DNA from 2 places in the Pseudomonas sp. 18175 genome. Region 1 is predicted to be linked to the other one. Evidence: riboswitches for the same ligand, from Rfam matches in the RefSeq annotation. Region 1 holds a riboswitch; the other holds the start of a gene.

Region 1 (7,401 bases):
CGCGCCGACCAATGCAGTGACCACGCCCACCGGAATCACTTGGCCCTTGATCAGGGTGCGCGATAGCACATCCGCCGCAATCAAGAACAACGCACCGCCCAGCGCACTCGCAGGCAGCAGGCGCGAGTGCCCGGTGCCCAGTAGCAGGCGCACGGCGTGGGGAATCACCAGGCCTACAAAGCCGATGGAGCCGACAATCGACACCATCACCGCCGTCACCAATGCTGCACAGCCCACCAACACGAACTGCACCCGGCGCACGGGAATCCCCAGGGACGCCGCCGAATCCGTGCCAAAGGTAAACGCATCCAGCGCACGCCGATGCCACAGGCACACCGCCAACCCCACGACTGCCACCGGCACCGCCAGCCACACCGACGGCCAGCGCACGCCGCTGAGGTTGCCCAGCAGCCAGAACATAATGCCGCGGGCCTGTTCGGAACTGGCCGACTTGGTGATGAGGAACGCGGTGAGCGCATTGAACAACTGCGAGCCTGCAATGCCCGCAAGGATGATTTGCCCGGTGCCGCTGGACGAACCGCTGGCCCGCGCCAGCAAAATCACCAACGCAAACGCCGCCATCGCACCCACAAACGCCCCCGCCGACAACGAAATCAAGCCGCCACCCACGCCCATCAACGCCACCAAAACCGCGCCGGTCGAGGCGCCGGCGCTGATGCCCAGCAAGTACGGATCGGCCAGCGGGTTGCGCAGCAACGACTGCAAGATCACCCCGCAGGTCGCAAGGCCTGCACCGCAGGCGGCGGCGACCAGGGCGCGGGTGAGGCGGTAGTTCCACACCACACCTTCGTCGATTGGGTCCAGCACGTAACCGGCGGCCCACAGTTTATTGGCCAGTACCTGGAGCACCACGTGCGGCGAGATGGCGGTTTCGCCGATGGCCACGCCAGCGAGTACGGCGAGCAGCAGCAGGGCCAGGGCGAGCAGGGTACGGGTCATTTGGGCAGGTCGTAGCCGTCGATGGCCGTGGCCAGTTGTTCAAGCCCGTCGAACATGCGGATGCTGGCCTGCAACGCCAGGGCGTCGAGGATGATGATGCGGTTGTTTTTTACCGCGTCCATGTTGCGCGTGACTGGATCGCTGCGCAGGAAGGCGAGTTTCTTTTCATGGTCGTCGGCGGGATAGCGGCGGCGGTCCATGCGTGCGATCACCAAAAAGGTCGGGTTGGCCTTGGCGATGGTTTCCCAGCCGACGGTAGGCCACTCTTCATCCGACTGCACGACGTTGGACAGGCCGAGGGTGTGCAGCATGAATTCGGGGATGCCCTTGTGGCCGGCCACGTACGGGTCGCTGGCCATTTCGGAACTGGAGAACCATACCAATGCGCTGGCCTGTTTGAGGCCTTTGCTTTGCGCCGTGGCGACAGATTTGGCCAGGCGTGCCTTGAGCTCGTCGTTCAGTTGTTGGCCGCGAGCCTGCACGTCGAAGATTTCGGCCAATTGGCTGATGCTTTTGTAGATGGTCTCGATGCGGAACGGCTCCAGGCGTGTGCCGTCGGCGCCCACCAGGTTGTCCTTGCCTTCGCAGTCGGACGGTAGCAGGTAGGTGGGGATGTTCAGCTCGTGGAATTGCTCGCGGGTGCCCACCACGCCTTGGGCGCCGACCACCCATTCGAGCTCGGCGGCCACCAGTTGCGGGCGTTTGGCGATCACCGCTTCAAAACTGGGCTCGTTGTTGGCCAGGCGCTCGATACGGTCGTTCTGTGCCTTGAATTGCGGCAATACGTTGTTGAACCACAACGAGGTGCCCACCACGTGGTCGCCCACGCCGAGGGCGTAGAGCATCTCGGTGGCGGCCTGGCCGATAGTCACGCTGCGTGCCGGTGCTTGAGGGAAGGTCACGGCGCTGCCGCAGTTCTGCACCGTCAGCGGGTAGTGAGTGGGCGCAGCCTGGGCCAGGGCACACAAGCCAAGGCCGGCGAGCAGGGCGGTAACGCGTGGCAGCATGGGGCAATCTCCGTTTGGACCGTACAGTGAGCTAGGGAGGTACGGTATGGAAATACAGCCATGAACGCTGCCGATGGGGCAGGGCAAGGATGTCCTTCCCGGACACCCCGCCGGTTAGTGATCGAGCTTGGGCCGGCAGGTCTCCTGACTGATGCGTCGTCGCCAGGCTCCGGCCTTCCCGAGCAAGGCTCAGTGGCAGTGTGGAGCAGGCTCAGCACCTACAGTTGCGGGGGCAGTTCCGATTGACGCGGGTGGCCGCGCTTCGGATTCCCTATTAGTCCCGTTTGGGAACCGGCGCGGTATGGTAGTCGATTGAAGGCGTGAGGGGGAGCACAGGTTTGGATGATGGCGCTATCGCTGGCCGGGTGTGTCTTTTATGATGCACGCCCAAGGAATAGCCCTACACAAGGAATACACAGTGAAAGCTCTCGTCGCCCTATGCCTGATCGCCACACTTGCCGGTTGCGCCACCCAGGGTAAAACCGATCAGCAGATCTTTACCGAAGCGGCCACCGCCCATGTGGCGTCGCTGCCTTCGGGCGCCAAGGTGCGTTTGCACAGCGTGAAAATCCCCAGTCATGGCCTGTTTGGCGATACGTTGGCGACGGCCCTGGCCGGAGGTGCCAATGCCGCTCAACTCAAGCAGGACCTGCTCAATGCCAAAAACCAGGGTGATAGCGGGTTTTTGATCATGGGTGCCAGCAGCTCAATGGACGTGGCGATTGCCGACAAGGCCTTTGAAGGGCTGGATTTGAAGGGGATGGACATCTATTACTCGGGCAGCGACGCGCAGAAGGATAAGGTGCGCAGTGCGGTTGAGAAGACCCAGGCGCAGTTTCACTTTATTAGCGCGCAGTAATCGGGCTTCGAAAACACCGCTGAGCCAATGTGGGAGCGGGCTTGCTCGCGAATGCGGAGTGTCAGTCAATGTATTAGGTGACTGACACACCGCATTCGCGAGCAAGCCCGCTCCCACACTAGCCACCTCCCACAGTGGGGAGGTGGTGTACCAGTGGGCTTATTTACGATCTAGCCACACGGTCTGCGCATTGCAGAACTCCCGCACGCCAAAGTGCGACAGCTCGCGGCCAAAGCCACTTTTCTTGATCCCACCAAACGCCACCCGAGGGTCGGAGACGCTGAACGCGTTGACGAAGATCCCGCCGGTTTCCAGGCGGTTGGCGATGTTCCGTGCCTTGGCGGCATCCGTGGTGAAGATGCTGGCGGTGAGGCCGAACTCGCTGTCGTTGGCCAAGTCCACGGCATGGTCGGCATCGCGGGCAGTGATGATCGAGGCTACCGGGCCGAACAGTTCCTGTTTGAACGAGGTCATTTGGTCGGTGACGTTGGCCAGCACGGTCGGCTCGTAATAGTTGCCGGCCCCTGCCACTTTGTTGCCGCCCAGCAGCAGGGTGGCGCCTTCTTCCAGGGTGGCCTGGACCTGGCCATGCAGCTCGTCACGCAGGTCGAAGCGAGCCATTGGGCCGATGTAGGTGGCGGTCGACGTCGGGTCGCCCATCACCAGGGCACGGCTGGCCTCCAGGAATTTGGCGGTGAAGGCTTCGGCCACACCGGCTTCGATGATCAGGCGCTTGGCGGCGGCGCAGACCTGGCCGCTGTTCTGGAAGCGGCCGATCAGCGCGGCTTGCACGGCGGCGTCGAGGTCGGCGTCGTTGAGCACGATGAACGGGTCGGAGCCGCCCAGTTCCAGTACGCATTTTTTCAGTGCGGCACCGGCCTGGGAGCCGATGGCGACACCGGCGCGCACGCTGCCGGTAAGGGTCACGGCAGCGATGCGTGGGTCGGCGATGGCCTGGGACACGCCTTCGTTGGCCACGTTGATCACTTCGAACAGGCCGTCGGCAAAACCAGCCTTTTTAAACGCTTGCTGGATCAGGTAGGCGCTGCCCATCACGTTCGGAGCATGTTTAAGCACGTAGGTGTTGCCGGCGAGCATGGTCGGCACGGCACCACGCAGCACTTGCCACACCGGGAAGTTCCACGGCATTACCGCGAGGATCGGGCCCAGCGGGCGGTATTCGATCTGGGCGCTGCCGTTGTCCACCAGGGTCGGCTCGGGGGCCAGCATGGCCGGGCCGTGGGCGGCGTACCACTCGCTGAGCCCGGCGCATTTTTCGATTTCGGCGCGGGCCTGGGCGATGGGTTTGCCCATTTCCAGGGTGATCATCTGCGCCATGTCTTCGGCTTGTTCGCGCAGGGCAGCGGCCAGGGCCAGCAGCAGTTCGGCGCGTTGGCTCACGGGCTGACGGCGCCAGGTGCGGAAAGCGGCGGTGGCGCGATCGAGGGTGGCGTTGAGCTGCGCCTCGGTTTCGTAGGGATAGCTGCCGACGGTTTCGCCGGTGGCCGGGTTGGTCGAAATGGCGTGGGTGGTCGCGTTCATGGCACCGTCCTGCTGAATGATTAAGTTGGGTTCAGACTACGGGGCTGGCTCTTTTCTGGAAACTGAATAATATTAAGCAATGCATTCACGATTGGAGAATGATGTGGATCTGGTGCAACTGGAAATCTTCAAGGCCGTGGCCGAGCAAGGCAGCATCAGCGCCGCCGCGCAGTTGATTCATCGGGTGCCGTCGAACCTGACCACCCGCATCAAGCAACTGGAGCAGGACCTGGGCGTGGAATTGTTTATCCGCGAGAAAAGCCGCCTGCGCCTTTCGCCAGCGGGCTGGAATTTTCTGGGCTATACGCGGCGTATCCTCGATTTGGTGCAGGAAGCCCGTGCCACGGTGGCCGGGGAGGAGCCCCAAGGCGCATTTGCCTTGGGTTCGCTGGAAAGCACGGCGGCGGTGCGCATCCCAGTGTTGCTGGCGGCGTATAACCAGAAGCACACCAAGGTTGAGCTGGACCTGAGCACCGGGCCTTCGGGCACCATGATCGAAGGCGTGCTCTCGGGGCGCCTGACGGCGGCGTTTGTCGATGGCCCGGTGTTGCACAGCACCCTGGAAGGCGTTGCGGTGTTTGAAGAGGAGATGGTGGTGATCGCGCCACTGCATCACGCGCCGATCACGCGGGGGCAGGATGTGAATGGCGAGAACATCTACACCTTTCGCTCCAACTGCTCGTACCGGCATCACTTTGAACGTTGGTTTTCACAAGATGGCGCGGTGCCGGGCAAGATCTTCGAGATCGAGTCGTACCACGGGATGTTGGCGTGCGTGAGTGCCGGGGCGGGGTTGGCGCTGATGCCGCGCAGCATGCTGGAGAATATGCCGGGGTTTGCAGCGGTGAGTGTGTGGCCGTTGATGGACAGTTTCCGAATTCTGAACACGTGGCTGATTTGGCGGCGGGGGACGGTGTCGCAGAGCCTCAATAGCTTCGTAAAGCTGCTGGAAGACCGCAATCTGGTAGCGCCATAAATCCAATGTGGGAGCGGGCTTGCTCGCGAATGCGGTGTGTCAGGCAACACAGGTGTGACTGAACCACCGCATTCGCGAGCAAGCCCGCTCCCACATTTTTGATCTTCATCAACCGCCGAATTGCAGGGTGCCCATGGCCAGTTTTGCCATGATTGCTGTCGCGCCCAACTGCACCAACCACAACGCCAAGCCACCGAGGAATACCCCCAGCGCCACTTGCAGCACCAGGCTCTTCTGACGCTTGGGTGGCGCGGCACGCGGCGCATAGTCATCCAACTCATCGCGGTCGGCACGCAGGTCCAGGTCGTCGTTTCTCATAGGTTTCTCACAGCAAAGGGGCGGGCAAGGTTCAGTCTAGGGGCTGGGTACAAAAAAGGGGAAGCCATCGGCTTCCCCTTCTGTGCAATGACTACAGGTTTACAGCACCTGAACGATTGCCTTTGTGACCGCGTCGATGTTGGACTGGTTCAACGCCGCCACGCAGATACGCCCGGTATCCAGCGCGTAGATGCCGAACTCGGTGCGCAGACGGGTGACTTGCTCAACGCTCAGGCCGGAGTAGGAGAACATCCCACGCTGGCGCCCGACAAAGCTGAAGTCGTGGCCCGGAGCGGCCTTGGCCAGTTCCGACACCATTTGCTCACGCATGCCACGGATGCGCAGGCGCATTTCAGCCAGTTCCGCTTCCCACTGGGCGCGCAGCTCAGGGCTGTTGAGCACTGCAGCAACAATCGCCGCGCCGTGGGTAGGCGGGTTGGAGTAGTTGGTGCGGATCACACGCTTGACCTGAGACAGGATGCGCGCGCTTTCTTCCTTGGACTCGCCGACGATGGACAGTGCGCCCACACGTTCGCCGTACAGGGAGAACGACTTGGAGAACGAGCTGGACACAAAGAAGGTCAGGCCCGATTCAGCGAACAGGCGCACCGCGGCGGCGTCTTCGTGGATGCCGTCGCCAAAGCCCTGGTAGGCCATGTCGAGGAATGGCACCAGGTTCTTGGCCTTGACCACGTCGAGCACGTTCTGCCAGTCGGCCGGGCTCAGATCGACGCCGGTCGGGTTGTGGCAGCAGGCGTGCAACACAACGATGGATTGCGGCGGCAGGGCGTTGAGGTCTTCGAGCAGGCCGGCACGGTTCACATCGTGGGTGGCGGCGTCGTAGTAGCGGTAGTTCTGCACCGGGAAACCGGCGGTTTCAAACAGCGCGCGGTGGTTTTCCCAGCTTGGGTCGCTGATGGCGACGACGGCGTCTGGCAGCAGTTGCTTGAGGAAGTCAGCGCCGATTTTCAGTGCGCCAGTGCCGCCGACCGCTTGCACGGTGGTAACGCGGCCAGCCGACAGCAGTGGCGACTCGGCGCCAAACAGCAGGGTTTGCACGGCTTTGTCATACGCTGCGATGCCATCGATGGGCAGGTAGCCACGGGCGGCGTGTTGCGCCACGCGAATGGCTTCCGCTTCGGCAACGGCACGCAAGAGTGGAATCTTCCCCTCCTCGTTGCAGTAAACGCCTACGCCAAGGTTGACCTTGGTGGTTCGTGTGTCGGCGTTGAATGCTTCGTTGAGGCCCAGGATAGGATCGCGTGGTGCCATTTCGACAGCGGAGAACAGGCTCATTTTTGCGGCAGCTCTATGGGGGAATGGAGGGACGTGTCGCGCTCCAGCCGAATGCACTAGAGCGGTGCACAAACGGGGAACGAGTATAGAGGCCATCACGGCTTGAGGCGACAACCGAAACGGCTTTTCGGCCAAGTTTTTCAGTTTATTTGCTGACCGGTAGTCTTATTGCAACCTGGGTTCTGGACGGCTGGTCAGACGATTGCCTTGAAAGCCGTCACAGTTGCCACCATTTGTATGGCTATCATGGTTTTTTCCTACTGCCTGCGCTGAATCTTAGCGGACGGTGGTCTTTTTCGTCCCCGATGGGTTTACAGTCCGGGGTGACACCAAGAGGTACGTTATGTCGGATTTCCAACTCGTCACCCGTTTTGAACCCGCTGGCGATCAGCCCGAAGCCATTCGCCAGATGGTCGAAGGCATCGAGGCGGGCCTGGCCCACC
Region 2 (7,401 bases), on a different contig from region 1:
ACGCCGCGCTGCACCAGTTGCCAGCCTCGGTCGATGGCGTCGGCATCTGCCGCCGGGCCTTCGCCCAGTTGCGGGCGCTGGTGCACTTCACCGTGGTAGGTGGCGGCGCCCCCCAACTCGACACCCAAAGCACCGGCCCCGGCAGCCATCACCGGGCCAGCGTTGGGACTGTCCCAGGTCGGGCCCTGGATGCGCCAGCACTTGAGCGCCAGGCCGGTTTTACCCAGTACCGCGTAAGTCAGCGCCACCAGGCGTGCAGGAATGTAGTTCAGCACGTCGTCAATTTTTGCCGCCGCCCAACCGAAGCGTTCAAAGCGTTCGTTGCGATACCCCCACATGGCATCGAGGGTGTTGCTCAGGCGATAAAGCACCACGCCCGGCACACCCGCGACCACAAACCAGAACAGCGCGGCAAACACCGCATCGCTGCCGTTCTCCAGCACCGACTCGGTGGCCGCGCGGGCGACCTCGGTGCGATCCAGCTCGCGGGTCTCGCGGCTCACCAGGTAACTCACGCGTTTGCGCGCCTCGTCCAGGTCATCACTGCGTAGGGCTTGAGCCACCGGGATCACATGCTCACCCAGGCTGCGCATGCCAAGGGCGCAGTACAGCGCCAGAATCTCCAGCACCCAGCCGATATACGGCGCCCACGACAGGGCTGTAGCCAGCAAGGTCAACGGCACCACCGCGATAAACCAGGCGGTCACGCCGTGGCTGCGCCAGCCTCGGCCACCGGTATTGAAACGCTGCTCGATGCGCCCGGCAAAATTGCCGAACGCCACCAGCGGATGCCAGCGTCTGGGCTCGCCCAGCAGCGCATCCAGCGCTACCGCAGCGACACACAGCAAGGCCACACTCATTGACTCACTCCCCACGTGTTCTCATACAGCATGTCACTCAGCGGCCGAGGCTCGGTCCAACCTTCGAGCTGCAACATCGGTGCCGGGTAGAACTCGGTCACCGGCCCCAGGCACAGCACGGCCAAGGGTTTGGCACCGGGCGGCAAGCCCAGCAGGTCGGCCAGAGCCTGGGGCTCGAACAGCGAGACCCAGCCCATGCCCAGGCCTTCGACGCGCGCCGCCAGCCACAGGTTCTGGATGGCGCAGGACAGCGAGGCCATGTCCATTTCCGGCAACGTGCGACGGCCAAAGATGTGCCGCTCGCGATCATCCATCAACGCCGCCACCAGCACTTCGGCGCAATCGTGAATGCCTTCGACCTTGAGCTTCATGAACGCATCGGAACGTTCGCCCAAGGCCTCGGCGGTGCGTATGCGTTCTTCTTCAACCAGATGCTGAATTTGCCCACGCAGGTTGCGGTCGCTGATGCGGATGAAGCGCCACGGTTGCATCAGGCCGACACTGGGCGCCTGGTGGGCAGCCTGGAGCAAGCGATGCAGCAACTCGGGGGCAACCGTGCCGCCGCTGAAGTGACGCATGTCGCGGCGTTCGGCGATGGCGCGGTAGACGGCCTGGCGGTCGGCTTCGGGGAAGGCGTTGTCGGTCATGGCCCTATCGCGGGCAAGCCCGCTCCCACATTTTGATCTGCAAACGCCGTCGATGTGGGAGCTGGCTTGCCTGCGATGGCGGCCTCCCGGTCTGGCACAAACAGTGCGGCCACTGCGCTCGGATTCGATGGAAAGTAAAAGTGTACGTAGGATGCCGTCATCCGTCCCTGCCGATAAACCGCCTCAGCCCCGCGCCCACCATTGGGGCTCACGCCACGGGCAATCGGTTGCCATTCGGTACTGGTCAGGGAATGGTGATAGGTATGGCCACGCAATGTGCCTTCGGGCAGGTCAACATTTTGCAGGGCCAGTGCCGCGAGTTTCTTTTGCATCACCGCATCGCCCTGCAACAGCCCCACCAGTTCGGCGCGGGTGCCGTCCACATCGGTGAGGGAGTCGAGCAGGTACAGCATGCCGCCACACTCGGCGAGCAACGGTTTGCCTGCCGCGTGGTGAGCGCGGATCGAATCGAGCATCGAGGTGTTTTCCGACAGCGCCTTGTGGTGCAGTTCCGGATAACCACCGGGCAGGTAGAGGCTGTCGGCGTCGGGCAGTTGGCTGTCGTGGATCGGTGAGAAAAATCTCAGCTCGGCACCCATCGCCCGCAACAGATCAAGGCTGGCGCCATAGGTAAAGGCGAAAGCTTCATCGCGCGCCACGGCGATACGTACACCGTCGAGCAGCGGCTCGGCCACGATCACTTCCGGCGCGGCGAAGGTTACCGGCGGCGGCAAGGCGACTTCGCAACTGCTGCCCAGGGCCTGGGCGGCGGCGTCCAGGCGCAGGTCGAGGTCATTGAGTTCGCTGGCTTGCACCAGGCCCAAATGGCGGCTGGGCAATTCGATCCCGGTCTCGCGGGACAACGCGCCGTACCAGCGCAGGCCTTCGGTGAGACTGCCTTCGAGCAATTGCGCATGACGCAGGGTGCCGACACGGTTGGCCAGCACGCCGGCGAACGGCAGGTCCGGCTGGTAGCGCGCCAGGCCCAGGGCCAGGGCGCCGAAGGTCTGGGCCATGGCGGTGCCGTCGATCACACCCAGCACCGGCACACCGAAGTGGCGTGCCAGGTCGGCGCTGGACGGTGTGCCGTCGAACAGGCCCATCACGCCTTCGATCAGGATCAGGTCGGCCTCCCCTGCGGCTTCCCACAGTAGGCGGCGGCTTTCTTGCTCGCCCACCATCCACATATCCAACTGATACACCGGCGCACCGCTGGCGCGCTCGTGGATCATCGGGTCGAGAAAGTCCGGCCCGCATTTGAACACGCGCACCTTGCGCCCCAGGTTGCGATGCAAACGGGCAAGGGCTGCGGTAACGGTGGTTTTGCCCTGGCCGGACGCCGGTGCGGCGATCAAAACAGCCGGGCAATGACGGGGCTGATTCAAAGTTCGACGCCCTTCTGTGCCTTGATACCGGCCTGGAACGCGTGCTTGAGCATGCCCATTTCGGTGACGGTGTCGCCCATTTCAATCAGTTCGGGCTTGGCGCCACGACCAGTGACCACCACGTGTTGCATCGGTGGACGGGCTTGCAGGTCGCTGAGTACCTGGTCCAGGTCAAGGTAGCCGTGCTTGAGGGCGATGTTCAGTTCGTCCAAGACCACAAGGCCGATGGCCGGGTCTTGCAGCAACGCGCGGGACACCGCCCAGGCGGCCTCGGCGGCGGCGATGTCGCGTTGGCGGTCCTGGGTTTCCCAGGTGAAGCCTTCGCCCATCACATGGAAGCGAACTTGCTCGGGGAAGCGGCGGAAGAACAACTCTTCACCCGTGCTGTTACGCCCCTTGATGAACTGCACCACGCCGCATTGCATGCCGTGGCCCATGGCCCGGGCCAGCATGCCGAACGCAGAGCTGCTCTTGCCTTTGCCATTGCCGGTGAGCACCAGCAGCAGGCCGCATTCGTTGGGGGAGTTGGCGATGCGTTCGTCGATCACGGCTTTTTTGCGCAGCATGCGCGCCAGGTGGCGTTCGTCGCGTTCGGGGGAATCGGTCATGGCAGCTCTCCGTTGGGGCTGGACAAAAACGGCGGGCAGGAAAAAGAAAAATACAGACAGCCAAGCATCGCCCACCGTGATGCTGTTGGATGCTCCGGGCCGGTCTCCGGGCTCATGAGTGGCGCTCTCCATGAAGAGCAGGCCAACGCTGCGCCTTCCCATATCGCGAGCGATACAGTGGCAAAAGGCAGCGTCTTGACTCATTTACCGTTGCGGGGGCAGCGCCGGAATTGCGGCGGCACTGTGTACAAGTGCGCTCACTCACCGGCTTCCCTGTTTCACTCTGTCGACCCATGGGTCACAGAGCACCTGGAACAAGTCGCGAAGGGTAGTGGGTTGGGGGTGGAGCGTCAATTAAAGCTGGCACAGTACGTGTACCTGAAAGCACCGCAAAACAAATGTGGGAGCGGGCTTGCTCGCGAATGCGGTGGGTCAGTCAACATATTCGGTGACTGACACTGTGCATTCGCGAGCAAGCCCGCTCCCACATTTGGACTTATGCTAGTTCAGGGATTACGCGCCAGACTGCCCGGCAACACCCGCTTGGCACTCAGGTAAGCATTCTGCCAATACGCCTTGGACAAGGTGTCCAGCTTCACCGTACCGCCAGTTTGCGGCGCGTGGACGAAGCGCCCTTCGCCCACATAGATGCCAGCATGGCTGACCTGGGAGCCGCCACCGGTGGCGAAGAACAGCAGGTCGCCGGTCTGCAGGTTCTGCTCGCTGACATCCTGCGCACGCATCACGATCAGTTCACGGGTGGTACGCGGCAATGAGATACCTGCGGCGTCACGAAACACAAAGCCGATCAAGCCACTGCAATCAAACCCCGAGTCCGGCGTGTTGCCGCCCCAGCGATAAGGCGTGCCGACCAGGCCCAGCGCACGAAAGAGTACGTCTTCGGCTGCAGGCGAGAAATTCTGGGTGGAATAGTTGAACACCGGCTTGGGCTTGACGGCCACAGGCGCGGGAGGTGGGCGGCTTGCGCAGGCGCTGAGCAGCGCGGCGCAAAGAATAAGGATCAGGCGGGCTGAGGTCGACATGTGCAGAACAATCCTGGTCTGGATGCGGCTTTCGCTGCCGAACGCTGAAAACCAGAACGCGCAAGCAAAGCTCGCGCGAACGGATTACAACAATGTCCAGGGATTCTAGCGCTTACACATCAAACTTCAAGTATCACTTTAAGTTTACTTGCTAGCGGTAACCGTCGTCGGGGCCATGGCGAGTGCGCGCTTGGCTTCGATGAAGGTTTTGCTCCAGTAGCTGTCACCCAGGTTGTCGACTCGAACACCACCACTGCGACGGCTGCTGGAGTGGATAAACTGGTTATCGCCCAAGTAGATACCGGCATGGCTTACGCGACCACGGCCAGCTGTACTAAAGAAAAGCAGATCACCGGGCTTGAGGTTGTTGCGCGCGACCAACGGAGCGTTCACGTTAATCATTTCGCGAGTGGAGCGTGGCAGGTTCATGCCCGCCTCTTCACGAAACAGATAGCCGATGAAACCGCTGCAGTCGAAACCGGCTTCGGAGGTGCCGCCAAAACGGTAACGGGTACCGATCAGGGACATGCCGCGTTCGAGGATGCTGTCGGCCAGAACTGGAAGCTGGTAAGGCTTGTTGCTGCCGAAATCGGCCAGTTCTTTTTCGGTTGCCACTTCTTCTTCGTAAACAGAAGCAGATTGTGCAGCAACGAATTTTGCCTGATTTTGAACCTGAGGCTTTTGCTGCTCTGCCACTTGTTGAGGGTGGGAGGCGCAACCAAACAACAGGGTAACGAGTGCGAGAGGCACGAGGGGTGCGAAGCGATTTAGCATGGGCACGACCGTGGCTGATATGTAAAGAAGTCGAGACTATGCCCACTATCACATCGATTTGCAAATTCAATCGTGATCTATGTGACTTCTTGTTTGGACTATGACATCTAAGCCCTTAACACCCTGTACCTGCCTTTTGCGTGGCCTTTCGGGCTCAAACGCGGGTTTTCTGACGCCTGTAATTTGCCGAAAGCCCCGAAAACAAAGGGCTGGCTACCAGCCGAGGGTTTCTTTCAGGAAGGGGATGGTCAGCTTGCGCTGGGCCTGTAAAGAGGCCTGGTCGAGCTGTTCGAGCAAATCGAACAACGCGCTCATGCTGCGAGTGCCACGGGTAAGGATGAAGTGCCCGACCTCGTCGGTGAGGTGCAGGCCGCGCCGGGAGGCACGCAATTGCAGGGCACGCAATTTGTCTTCGTCGGACAGCGGGCGCATCTGGAAGATCAGCGCCAGGGTCATCCGCGACTTGAGGTCGGCCAGCTTGATCGGCAATTCCCGTGGCGAAGTGGAAGCGGCTATCAGTAAGCGCCGGCCACTGTCTCGCAAACGGTTGAACAGATGGAACAGCGCCTCTTCCCAATCGGCCTTGCCGGCAATCGCCTGCAGGTCGTCCAGGCAGACCAGTTCGTATTGCTCAAGGTGATCGAAGATGCCAATGCCACGGTCCATCAACTCAGCCAGCGGCAGGTATACCGCCGGCTCGCCCATCTGCTCGAACCGCAGGCACGCAGCCTGCAACAGGTGGGTACGCCCTACGCCGTGCTTGCCCCACAGGTAGATCAGGCTTTCGGTCCACCCGGCGTCGGCTTCGCAGAGCCGCTCGACATAGCCGAGTGCAGCGGCATTGGCGCCTGGGTAGTAGTTGATAAAGGTGGCGTCATCACGCAGACGCACACCTAAGGGCAGCTGAATCGGTTTCATGCTGACTGAACGGCTCCAAACGAACCGTTAGTGGCCTCTGTGTAAAGTTTGCAAAGTTTATACCCGTGACGCCGGGCGCACAATGCAGCAGACCACAAGCAAAATCAAAGGTTTGCGTTAACTTGCTGGTTTTGCGCGGATTGTTTGACGCTAGAGACAACAAACCCGGCCTTGGCCGGGTTTGTGACACACGGTTTACAGATCAGGGTCTTCAACCCCCGTATACACGTCCGAATCCTTGTACAGATCGTGCACATGACGCACCAGCACCATGATCACCGCCGCCACTGGCAGCGCCAGCAAAATACCGGTAAAGCCAAACAGCTCACCGCCGGCCAGGATCGCAAAGATCACCGCCACCGGATGCAAGCCAATCCGATCCCCCACCAACAACGGCGTCAGCACCATGCCTTCCAGGGCCTGACCGACCATGAACACTGCAACAATCCCCAGCATCGGATACAGGTCGCCACCAAATTGGAACAGACCCGCCACCAACGCCGCACCGATACCGATCACAAAGCCCATGTACGGCACGATGGCCGCAAGACCGGCGATCAGGCCAATCAACAGCCCCAGCTCCAGGCCGATAGCCATCAAGCCCGCCGCGTAGATGATCCCCAGCGCCAGCATCACCAGCAATTGCCCCCGTACGAACGCGCCAAGTACCTCGTGACACTCTTCGGCCAGGGAAACGATGCGCTCCTCGCGATTACGTGGCAGCAGGCTGCGGATCTTGGCCATCATGATGTCCCAGTCGCGCAACAGGTAGAACGCCACCACCGGGATCAGCACCAGGTTGGTCAACCAGCCAATCAACGCCAGGCTGGACGCCGTGGCCTGGCTGAGCACCACGCCAACGATATCGGTGGTCTGGCCCATATGCTCGCTGATGGCCGCCTTGACCTTGTCGAACTTCCAGAAGCCGTCCGACAACCCCAACTTGGCCTGAGCCCACGGCATTGCGGTGTGCTGCAGCCAATCGAGCATCTGCGGCGCCAGTTCATAGAGGCGAAACAGTTGCTTGGCCAGCATCGGCACCAGCACCAACACCAAGGCCGTGATGATCAACGTGAACAGGGCGAACACCGCCACCACGCCCCAGGTACGCGACAGACCGACTTTCTCCAGGCGATCCACCACCGGATCGAACAGATAGGCCAGCA

The links. Region 1 has a riboswitch for cobalamin ahead of ACLD1Y_RS23095 (ABC transporter substrate-binding protein). Riboswitches for the same ligand answer to the same signal wherever they lie in the genome.
Region 2: it holds a riboswitch for cobalamin, as region 1 does, so the genes downstream of both, cobO (cob(I)yrinic acid a,c-diamide adenosyltransferase) here and ACLD1Y_RS23095 (ABC transporter substrate-binding protein) in region 1, are expected to answer to the same signal.

Annotation. Positions count from the first base shown of each region.
Region 1 covers NZ_JBKFTO010000019.1:72,089-79,489, forward strand. Annotated here, with positions in the region: gene ACLD1Y_RS23090 (FecCD family ABC transporter permease) at 1-960, opposite strand, end outside; gene ACLD1Y_RS23095 (ABC transporter substrate-binding protein) at 957-1,967, opposite strand; cobalamin riboswitch at 2,085-2,278, opposite strand; gene ACLD1Y_RS23100 (hypothetical protein) at 2,386-2,826, shown strand; gene ACLD1Y_RS23105 (aldehyde dehydrogenase family protein) at 2,986-4,368, opposite strand; gene ptrR (putrescine utilization regulator PtrR) at 4,472-5,344, shown strand; gene ACLD1Y_RS23115 (hypothetical protein) at 5,453-5,662, opposite strand; gene ACLD1Y_RS23120 (amino acid aminotransferase) at 5,762-6,958, opposite strand; gene uvrB (excinuclease ABC subunit UvrB) at 7,302-7,401, shown strand, end outside.
Region 2 covers NZ_JBKFTO010000026.1:61,481-68,881, forward strand. Annotated here, with positions in the region: gene cbiB (adenosylcobinamide-phosphate synthase CbiB) at 1-860, opposite strand, end outside; gene bluB (5,6-dimethylbenzimidazole synthase) at 857-1,507, opposite strand; gene ACLD1Y_RS26635 (cobyrinate a,c-diamide synthase) at 1,504-2,892, opposite strand; gene cobO (cob(I)yrinic acid a,c-diamide adenosyltransferase) at 2,889-3,500, opposite strand; cobalamin riboswitch at 3,581-3,828, opposite strand; gene ACLD1Y_RS26645 (C40 family peptidase) at 4,007-4,543, opposite strand; gene ACLD1Y_RS26650 (C40 family peptidase) at 4,688-5,317, opposite strand; gene hda (DnaA regulatory inactivator Hda) at 5,531-6,235, opposite strand; gene ACLD1Y_RS26660 (AI-2E family transporter) at 6,431-7,401, opposite strand, start outside.